DNA from 2 places in the Ideonella flava genome. Region 2 is predicted to be linked to the other one. Evidence: predicted binding sites of a transcription regulator. Region 2 holds the regulator's gene; the other holds the start of a gene.

Region 1 (5,113 bases), on a different contig from region 2:
CCGGCGTGGATCTGTGCCTTGACGACCCACACTTTGCCACCCAGCTTCTGAGCGGCCTCGGTGGCCTCCTGCACGGTGAACGCCGGGTAGCCGCGCGGCACCGGCACGTCGAACTGGCGCAGGAGTTCCTTGCCTTGGTATTCGTGGATCTTCATGGGGGGCTAGTCGTGATTGCGGGACGAAAACGAACGGCGGCCGAAGGGCGCCGGCGGTCAGCCGCCGGCGGGCGGCGGGACCGCGGCCGGCGCCGGATTGTCGGACAGATTGGTAGCGCCAGGCTGACGACGGTACCAACGGGGATAGTGCAGACGTACAGCTTCGCCGTCGGAGGCGAGCGCGTGGCAGCGGTCGAGCTGGAAGGGCTTGGTATCGCTGTCGGGGTGGACCTTGAGCACGTCGCCGGCGAAAGCCTGGACGACGGCCGTCGGCAACACGTCGGCCAGCTCGCTCAGGTGGGTGCATCCCTGCACGCCACCCAGGCGCTCGCGTACCGCGCGCTTGAAGCCCTGCATCAGGTTCAGGCCCGCCAGAGCGGCGTAGCGGTCGCCATGCTCGTCGCAATGGCCGGGATAAGGCATGGCGACCGATTCGGCGCCGGACTGAAGGATGTTGAAGGCCGTGTCGACGACGATTCGCAGGTGCAGGTCGTGGATGGGCTCGCCGGCCGGGCGCTCGCGGCCGGCGCTATGGGTCGGCCGGGTCTTGGTGTCTCGCACGAAGGCGTCGATCTCCCAGAGCCCGTCGGCTCGGGCGTAGGCCTGAACCTGGATCGAACGCTGGTGCTTGAGTTGGCGCTGGGGGTCGGCGGAAGGCAGCGGCATGGGGACGGCAGGCGTGCTGAGCCGCGTGCGCCGCGAGATTCGGACGAGCGCCGGGACAACATTTCACTGTAGCACGCGTGTTGCAACGCAGCATACGTGGTGCCCGCGAGGAACGACGATGACCGCGGTCAATCAGTCATCATCGCGGCCGCCCACCACGCGGCGCACCACCTCGGCCGCGAAACCGCGCGCGGCGAGGAAGCGCATCTGGCGGGCGCGTTCGGCCGGATCGGATGGGGGAGTGCCGCCGTACTTGCGCTGCCAGACGGCCCGCGCTCGCTCCATCTCCGTTTCACGCAGTTGGCGGGCCGTCTCGGCATCCAGCTCGACGCCGTGGCGCGCCAGCTCCTGCCGGATGCGCGACGTGCCCTGGCGCTTTGCACGGGCGTTGACGCGGCTTTCGGCGAAGCGAGCGTCGCTCAGGTGGCGGGCGGCCTCGAGCTCGTCGAGCAGGCGATCGATGTCTTCGGTCGCCGCGTCGGCGTCGAAGATGACGCTTGGGACGACGGGTTCGCCGGCGGGATCAGGATGCGCCAGCTCGGGCCGGTCCCAAGGGTCGCGCGGCCCCAGGGCGGCCACTCGGGCAACCTCTTCAGCCGCCGCCTGTGCGCGCTTGCGAGCGTGGGCAAGCAGCTTGTTGCGCAGTTCGGCCCGGCTGTGCTCTCGCCGGGCCAGCAGGGCCAGGGCCTGGCCCTTCAGGCTGAGCGGCGGGCGTTTCATGCCGCCGTCGGCTCGGGGGCCGTCCTACTCGGCGGCCTCGCCGCCCAGCAGCGGCACGCCCATGGCCTCGCGCACCTTGTTCTCGATTTCGCGGGCCAGCGCGGGGTTCTCGCGCAGGAACTCGCGCGAATTGTCCTTGCCCTGGCCGATCTTCTCGCCGTTGTAGGCGTACCAGGAGCCGGACTTCTCGACGATCTTGGCGGTCACGCCCAGGTCGATGATCTCGCCCTCGCGGCTGATGCCCTCACCGTAGAGGATGTCGAACTCGGCTTCCTTGAACGGCGGCGAGACCTTGTTCTTGACGACCTTGACGCGGGTCTCGTTGCCGATGATCTCCTCGCCCTTCTTGATCGAGCCGATGCGGCGGATGTCGAGCCGGACGGAGGAGTAGAACTTCAGCGCGTTGCCGCCGGTGGTGGTCTCGGGGCTGCCGAACATCACGCCGATCTTCATCCGGATCTGGTTGATGAAGATCACCATGCAGTTGGACTTCTTGATGGTGGCGGTGAGCTTGCGCAGCGCCTGGCTCATCAAGCGGGCCTGCAGCCCCGGCAGGCTGTCGCCCATCTCGCCTTCGAGTTCGGCCTTGGGCGTGAGCGCGGCGACTGAGTCGATGATGATGAGGTCGACCGCGCCGGAGCGCACCAGGGAATCGACGATCTCCAGCGCCTGCTCGCCGGTGTCGGGCTGGCTGATCAGCAGCTCCTGCAGGTTGACGCCGAGCTTTTGGGCGTACTGGATGTCCAGCGCGTGCTCGGCGTCGATGAAGGCGGCGACGCCGCCGAGCTTCTGCATCTCGGCCACGACCTGCAGTGTGAGCGTGGTCTTGCCGGAGGATTCGGGGCCGTAGATCTCGACCACCCGGCCGCGCGGCAGGCCGCCGACGCCCAGGGCGATGTCCAGGCCCAGCGAGCCGGTGGAGACGACCTCGATGTCCTCGATCACCTCGCCCTCGCCCAGACGCATGATCGAGCCCTTGCCGAACTGCTTCTCGATCTGCGCCAGCGCGGCCGCCAGGGCCTTGGACTTCTCGGTGTTCAGGTTTTTCACGGGTGCGTCCATCTCGGCAGGACTCCTTTTGGCCATCGGTGTCAGTCGTCAGTATTGAACGGCGATTATGTCAGAAGCTGGATATTCGTACAGTGGATTTTTCGGCCTTGTCGAATGTCAAGGCCGGCCACGCCTGGCTGCCTAGAATTCGGGCACGGGCTGGTCATGAAGAACCGGCCCAGGAGACAAGGCCGATGCGCATCCTGATTGCAGAAGATGACCAGGTCCTGGCCGACGGCCTGCTGCGCTCGCTGCGTGGCGCGGGCTATGCGGTCGACCAGGTCGGCACCGGGAGCGAAGCCGACGCGGCCCTGGCCTCGCACGAATTCGACCTGGTGATCCTGGACCTGGGCCTGCCCAAGCTGCACGGGCTGGAGGTGTTGCGCAAGCTGCGGGCGCGCGGCTCCAGCATGCCGGTGCTCATCCTGACGGCCGCCGATTCGGTCGAGCAGCGTGTCAAGGGCCTGGACCTCGGCGCCGACGACTACATGGCCAAGCCCTTCTCGCTGCAGGAGCTGGAGGCCCGCGTGCGCGCCCTCACCCGCCGCGGCCTGGGCACCGCCTCGAGCATCATCAAGCACGGCCCCCTGAGCTTCGACGCCACCGGCCGCGTGGCCTACATCAACGACCAGATGATCGAGCTGTCGGCCCGGGAGATCAGCCTGCTCGAGGTGCTCCTGCAGCGCGCCGGCCGCCTGGTCAGCAAGGACCAGCTCGTCGCCCGCCTGTGCGAGTGGGGCGAAGAGGTCAGCAACAACGCGATCGAGGTCTACATCCACCGGCTGCGCAAGAAGATCGAGCAGGGCCCGATCCGGATCGCCACCGTGCGCGGCCTGGGCTACTGCCTGGAAAAGATCCAGGGCTGATCCCACAAGGCTGACGTCAGCTGCGCGGCTATGCTGAAGCCGTGAGCAAGGCCACCGCGCGCGAGCAGCGTTCCCTTTTCGGCGAGATCCTGGACTGGATGCTCGTGCCGCTGCTTCTGCTGTGGCCGATGAGCGCGGCATTGACCTGGCTGGTGGCGCAGAACATCGCCGCCAGGCCTTATGACCGCGACCTGGCGCAGCTGACACGCATGATCGCGCGCCAGCTGGTGGTGGCCTCTCCGCGCAGCGGCGAGGCGGTGCTCACCCTGCCCGAGCCGGCGGCGGCCCTGCTGCGCAGCGACGATGTCGACCGGGTGTACTTCCAGGTGCTTGACGAGAAGGGCGAGGTGCTCGCCGGCGACCGCGAACTGCCCGCGCCGGACGCCGACCCGGCGGCGCCCGTCCCCGTGGGCGAGGTGCAGTTTCGCGACGAGACGATCCAGAACGAGCCGGTGCGGGTGGCCAGCCTGAAGGTCGAGCCAGCCACGGACGACCCGGTGCGCATCGGCCTGGTGCAGGTCGGCGAGACGCTGGAAAAGCGCAGCCGCCTGACCACCGAGATCATCAAGGGCGTGCTGCTGCCGCAGTACGTCATCCTGCCGGTGGCGGTGCTGCTGGTGTGGTTCGCGCTGGCGCGAGGCATCGCCCCTTTGAACCAGCTTCAGCAGCGCATCCAGCGCCGGCAGAGCCACGACCTCAGCCCGATCGACCAGCATGACGTGCCGGAGGAGGTCGCGCCCCTGGTGCGTGCCATCAACGACCTGCTGATGCGGCTGGACCAGTCGATGGCCACGCAGAAGCACTTCCTGGCCGACGCCGCGCACCAGCTCAAGACGCCGCTGGCCGGCCTGCGCACCCAGGCCGAGCTGGCGCAAAGGGAGATCGACGCGGGCGGCGGGGACGCGCAGTCCGTCAAGCGCTCCCTGCAGCAGATCGCCCGCTCGAGCCAGCGCGCCGCACACATGGTCAACCAGCTGCTGGCCATGGCACGGGCGGAGGACGAGGAGCAGGCCCGCCGCACGCAGGACTTCAGCCTCCTGCGGCTGGCCACCGACACGGTGCAGGACTTTCTGCCGAAGGCCTTCGAGAAGCGCATCGACCTGGGTTACGAGGGCCCGGACGGCGATGCCGACAGCGTGCCGCGCCTGCACGGCCAGCCCCTGCTCGTGCGGGAGATGATCCGCAACCTCGTCGACAACGCCTTGCAGTACACGCCGGAGGGCGGCACGGTCACGGTGCGCATCACGCCCGATCCCTTCGGCCAGGTGCTGGTGCTGCAGGTCGAGGACAACGGCCCCGGCATCCCGGAGGCGGAGCGCGAGCTGGTCTTCCAGCCCTTCTACCGCGCGCTGGGGACGAACGTGGACGGCAGCGGCCTGGGCCTGGCCATCGTGCGCGAGATCGCCGAGAAGCACCGTGCCACGGTGACCATCGACAACGCGCGCCCGGCGGCCTCTTCGGCACCGGGCGGCGGGCCGGGCACGGTGTTCACCGTGCGCTTTCCCTTGCCGGTCGCAACGCCTGAAGTCGCGACAGCCGCCTCGCCGGCGGCGGGTTGAATCGGCCTCAGTCGCCGACGGGCCGCCCCTAGGCGACTGATCCCCTCGGGGGACCGACGCCAAAGGCGGCGTAGGGGCTCATTCAGTCGCCGACGGG
Region 2 (5,113 bases):
CGTTGATAGAACGTGATCTCGGCACTCGCCTGGGCCGCCACGATGGCGGCCGCGAGTGCGACCGTTGCCTTGATGGTGGTGTGCATCGCCTTCTCCGTTGTTGAGGGAATGGCATGGGCCACCATCCCTCCACCGAGACAGACGCTCTGTCGGAGCCGGGGCACATGCTGGCTCCATCGTGAAGATGCCGCTCGGGCGGGGCTACCAGACGCCCGCGCGCAAGCCTGTAGCCGCCGTCCTACAGGGCGGCGGCTACAAGCGGGACAGCTGGAAACGCGGGAGTGGAAAGGCTTACGGGAAGGCCGGCATCGTCAGGTCGACACCGCGGTCTGCGGCCTCGGGATGGCGCTTGTGGAGCAGGTCCTGGATCTCCTCCACGCGGCCGTGGGGCACGTCGACCATCAGCAGGATCTTGCCGTCCTCGATGTCCTTCTCGAAGGTCTTCAGGCTGGTGCTGGGCGTGGACACGCCGATCAGCGTGGACATCCAGGCGCCAAGCACCAGTCCGCCCAGGGTGCACAGCATCACCGTGCCCACATCGAAGTTGATGTCGCCCAGCTGGCTGACCTTGAGGAACACACCGACAGCCGCACCCCCGATCACGCCGATGCCCGCACCCAAGAAGGCGGCGTGGCGCACATCGGTCTTCTGCAGAAAGCTGGCTTCGTGCAGGTCTTCGAGCGACATGTCGCGCCGCCCCAGGAAGTGCATGTGCCGGTCCTCGATCCGGGCCAGCAACAGGTCATTGGCAGTCTGGCGTGCGCTGGCCACGTCAGGCAACACCACGTACAGGCGTCTACGCATACGGCCTCCTCACCCGCGCGGACGCCGTAGGTTGGCAGCGCGGTAAGGGAGATTTACGCCTGATGTTGTGCCATGTCAATCCGGGGCGGCAGTCAGCCCCTGCACGTTGTGATAGGGATGTGCGCCGCGGCGAAACCGGACTTGAACGGTGTATCCGCCCGTGTCGGCTCGTGGGAGCGTGGCATCATCGAGCCATGAACAATGGCTTTGGCATGGAGGCTCACGGCAAGCAACCGGCGAATGCCCATCGCAAACCGGCTCGCTACCTGCTGCTGATCGATGCAGGCGGCAGCACCATCGCCAGGCTGTTCACCGACACACGCGAAGCGGCCGGCGAGTTCGACGCCGGCTCCGAGGAAGTCGCCGTGATGACCCAGCGCCTGAAACCCGGCAGCGGTGCCACCGGCCACGAATGGGATCGCGCGCTCGAAGGCCACAGTGCCGCGGAACGCGCCGCGGCCGTCGTCTACACCCTCGACATCTGACCGCCACCGCCAGGCGGCGCAGTCGGATCTCATTCCCCTATTAATTGTGCGCATTTAAATTGTGCGCAATACTTCTGCCCATGGCGAAGACCCCCAGCCCCTCCAAGCCCGCTGCCAACTGGCTGGCGCTGGACATGCAGTTGTGCTTCGGCCTGTATTCGGCCTCGCTGGCCATGACCAAGCTCTACAAGCCGCTGCTGGCGCCGCTGGGCCTGACCTATCCACAGTACCTGGTGATGCTGGTGCTGTGGGAGGAGGACAGCCAAGCCGTCAGCGCGATCGGAGACCGGCTGACCCTGGATTCCGGCACGCTCACGCCCCTGCTCAAGCGGCTGGAAGCCGCCGGCCTGGTGCAGCGCCTGCGCGATGCGGTTGACGAGCGCCGCGTGCTGATCCAGCTCACGCCGGCCGGCCGCTCGATGAAGGCCCGCGCGAGCAGCATCCCGCAGCAGATCCTCTGCGCAACCGATTGCCAGCTCGACGAAGTTTCCTCCCTCACGCAACGCCTGAAGTCCCTGCGTGACAACCTCACCCAGGCCGCGGCCTGACCTATCCCTTCAATCACCCAAAGGAAGACAACATGGCTCTCGAAAAGGTCCTCTACACCGCCCACGCCACCTCCACCGGTGGCCGCACCGGCACCTCCAAGACCGACGACGGCCGCCTGTCGCTGACGCTCAGCACGCCGAAGGAACTGGGCGGTGACGGCGGCGCGGGCACGAACCCCGAGCAGCTCTTCGCTGCCGGCTACTCGGCCTGCTTCATCGGCGCGATGAAGGCCGTGGCGGCCAAGCAGAAGATCTCGCTGCCGGCCGACGTGTCGATCAGCGCCGACGTGGGCATCGGCCCCATCCCGGCCGGCTTCGGCATCCAGGTCGCCATGCGCATCACCGTGCCCGGAATGGAAAAGGCCGCCGCCGAGGCGCTGGTCGCCGCCGCGCACCAGGTGTGCCCGTACTCGAACGCGACCCGCGGCAACATCGACGTGTCGCTGACCGTCGTCTGAGCGGGGGGAGACGGCACCAAGCCGTCACCGTTCATCGCGAAGCTCCTCGGGTTTGTCCACCCGAGGGGCTTTTTTCATGGTGCACCTCAAGAGTCGGCTCTGCGCGCTGGCGTCCCCTCAACGTCGTCGGAGTGGCCCGCAGCGGTTCAAGAAGAAGGCGGCAATAGCAGCTGCAGCAGCAGTTCCACCCGCGCCTTGGCCGGCGTGAGGACACCAGCCGTAGGCAAGGCCCCTTCGGGCGAGCCGACGATCGCTCCGCCCGAGCATCGGCTCGCCCTGAGCACCGGCAGGCCAGCCGCCCGCGCCCGCGCCAGGGCCGCGAGCAGCGACGCGTGCACGGTGCCGTTCCCGGTGCCCTCGACCACGAGCCCGCGGGCACCGGCGGCCACCAGCGCCTCCACCACGACGCCGTCCGCGCCGGCATGGCTCACCACGATGTCGACCCGCGGCCACGTGCCGGCATCGGCCGCGATCCGCTCCAGGCCGAGCGCCTCGCCCGAGGGCCAGGAGCGCAGCGCTCTGACCTGCCCTTCCTGCACCACCGCCAGCGGGCCGTCCTCGCCGGATTCGAATGCATCCAGGGCGAAGGGCTGGCGCTTGCGCACCTCGGCCGGGCCGTGGACGCGGCCCTGCAGCACGGCCACCACACCCTGTGCGCCCGGCCAGGCAGCGAGCGTCACCGCGTCCAGCAGGTTCTGCGGGCCGTCGGCCTGCAGCGAGGTCGCCGGGCGCATGGCGGCTGTCAGCACGACCGGCTTGGCCGGGGCCAGCACCCGCTGCAGGAACCAAGCCGTCTCTTCCAGCGTGTCGGTGCCGTGGGTCACGACCACGCCGGCCACCTCTTCACGCGCGAGGTGGTGCGCCAGCCGCTGCGCCAGCCGCTGCCAGATGGCGTGGCTCATGTCCTTGCTGTCGACCTGGGCCACCTGCTCGGCCTCGAGCTGGCGCCCGGCCAGTGCTGGCACGGCCCCCACCAGGGCCTGCACGCTCATTTGCCCCGCCGTGTAGCCGACGTCGTCGCCGGAGCCGGCAATGGTGCCGCCGGTTCCCAGGATCACGACCGTGCCCGCCGCCTGCTGTGATTTGTTTTGCATTTCAACGATGTCTGGATAAAAATACAGATACTGGATGCAAACTCAGCCGTACCGCTTGCCCGGTAGGCCCGCCGCCATGATTGAAAGCCCGAAGCTCACCGCCCGCCAGCAGCAGATTCTCGACCTGGTGCAAACCACCATCGAGCGCACCGGCGCCCCCCCCACCCGGGCCGAGATCGCGGCAGAACTCGGTTTTCGCTCACCCAATGCCGCCGAGGAGCACCTGCAGGCCCTGGCCCGCAAGGGCGTGATCGAGCTGGTCGGTGGCACCTCTCGCGGCATTCGCCTGCAGTCCAACACGCTGCGGGCCCTGAACGAGGCCCGCGGCAAGCAATTCTCGCTGCCCCTGCCAAGCCTGGCCCAGCTGACCTTGCCGTTGGTCGGGCGCGTGGCCGCCGGCAACCCCATCCTCGCCCAGGAAAACATCGACCAGACCTACCTGCTCGAGGCGAGCCTTTTCCCGCGGCGTCCCGACTACCTGCTCAAGGTCAAGGGCATGAGCATGCGCGACGCCGGCATCATGGACGGCGACCTGCTCGCGGTGCAGAAGACGGCAGAAGCCCGCAACGGCCAGATCGTCGTGGCGAGGCTGGACGACGAGGTCACGGTCAAGCGCCTGCATCGCACGCGCCACACGATCGAGCTGCTGCCCGAGAACCCCGATTTCCAGCCCATCGTCATCGCGCCCGGCCAATGCGAGTTCGCCATCGAGGGCGTGGCCGTCGGCCTGGTGCGGCAGCACATGGTGTTCTGAGCGAACGTTGCCATGGCTCGCGCCGCATCGCCCGTACGCCCCATCAAGGCTCCCAAGGCCGCCTGCGCCGACGAATGCGCGGTGCTGGAGCAGTTGCCGAACGTCGGCCCGGCCATGGCCGGTGACCTGCGCCTGCTGGGCATCCAGCACCCGGCAGAGCTGCGCGGGCGTGACGCCTTCGCGCTGTACCGCGCACTCGAGCACGCCACCGGCCACAGGCAGGATCCCTGCGTGCTCGACACCTTCATGGCCATCGTCGATTTCATGGAAGGCGCCGCGCCCAAGCCCTGGTGGGCCTACACCGCCGCGCGCAAGCAGCGCCACGGCCAGATCACCAACTGATCGCTACCACCCGCCTGCCCCGCCAAATCTCGGGATGCGAGCCGCCGCCAGCGCACGCCTGATCGCCGCCGGATAACTCGGCCCCACCGGCAGCTCCCGCCCATTGCGCAGCGTGGCCATGTACTCGCCGCCGCCCACGGGATAGAGCGAGCGCAGTTGCGCCAGGTTGACGATGTAGGAGCGATGGATGCGAAGGAATCGCGTCGCCGGCAACTGCTGCGCGAGCACGCCTATCCTCTCCCTCACATCCAGCACCTCGTTGCTGCCGAAGTGCAGGGTGACGTAGTTCGCCGCAGCGCGGATCAGCTCCAGCTCGTCGAACGGCACGAACACCAGCTGGTGGCCGCTCTTGACCACCATGCGATCGGGCTCGATCGCCAGCGGCGGCGGCACCTCGATCAAGGTCAGCTCGGCGGCCCGTGAACCGAGGAACTGCCTAACCCTGTCCAGCGTGGCCTCGAAGCGCTCGCGGCGGAAAGGCTTCAGCAGGTAGTCCAGCGCCTGGGCATCGAAGGCGCGCAGGGCGAACTGCGCATGCGCGGTGACGAAGACCACGGCCATGGCGGCCACCGAGTCCTGTGCAGCGGCGCGCACGGACTGCAGCAGTCCGAAGCCATCGGCGCCCGGC

The links. The regulator LexA, encoded in region 2, represses DNA repair genes until DNA is damaged. The targets are predictions, from matches to a motif close to ACTGTATNNNNATACAGT.
Region 1: recA (recombinase RecA) is a predicted target of LexA. The motif match lies at 2,668-2,685, and genes of this name have one in related genera.

The regions. Positions count from the first base shown of each region.
Region 1 is NZ_JBPZHD010000004.1:354,275-359,387, forward strand. Features, by position in the region: gene sucC (ADP-forming succinate--CoA ligase subunit beta) at 1-155, opposite strand, end outside; gene ACS5PM_RS10720 (DUF2889 domain-containing protein) at 213-821, opposite strand; gene ACS5PM_RS10725 (regulatory protein RecX) at 954-1,541, opposite strand; gene recA (recombinase RecA) at 1,566-2,603, opposite strand; gene ACS5PM_RS10735 (response regulator) at 2,786-3,457, shown strand; gene ACS5PM_RS10740 (sensor histidine kinase) at 3,556-5,016, shown strand.
Region 2 is NZ_JBPZHD010000001.1:545,410-550,522, forward strand. Features, by position in the region: gene ACS5PM_RS02435 (beta/gamma crystallin-related protein) at 1-86, opposite strand, end outside; gene ACS5PM_RS02440 (DUF1269 domain-containing protein) at 292-804, opposite strand; gene ACS5PM_RS02445 (hypothetical protein) at 999-1,289, shown strand; gene ACS5PM_RS02450 (MarR family winged helix-turn-helix transcriptional regulator) at 1,370-1,837, shown strand; gene ACS5PM_RS02455 (organic hydroperoxide resistance protein) at 1,870-2,295, shown strand; gene ACS5PM_RS02460 (asparaginase) at 2,442-3,389, opposite strand; gene lexA (transcriptional repressor LexA) at 3,466-4,143, shown strand; gene ACS5PM_RS02470 (helix-hairpin-helix domain-containing protein) at 4,156-4,485, shown strand; gene ACS5PM_RS02475 (LytR/AlgR family response regulator transcription factor) at 4,489-5,113, opposite strand, start outside.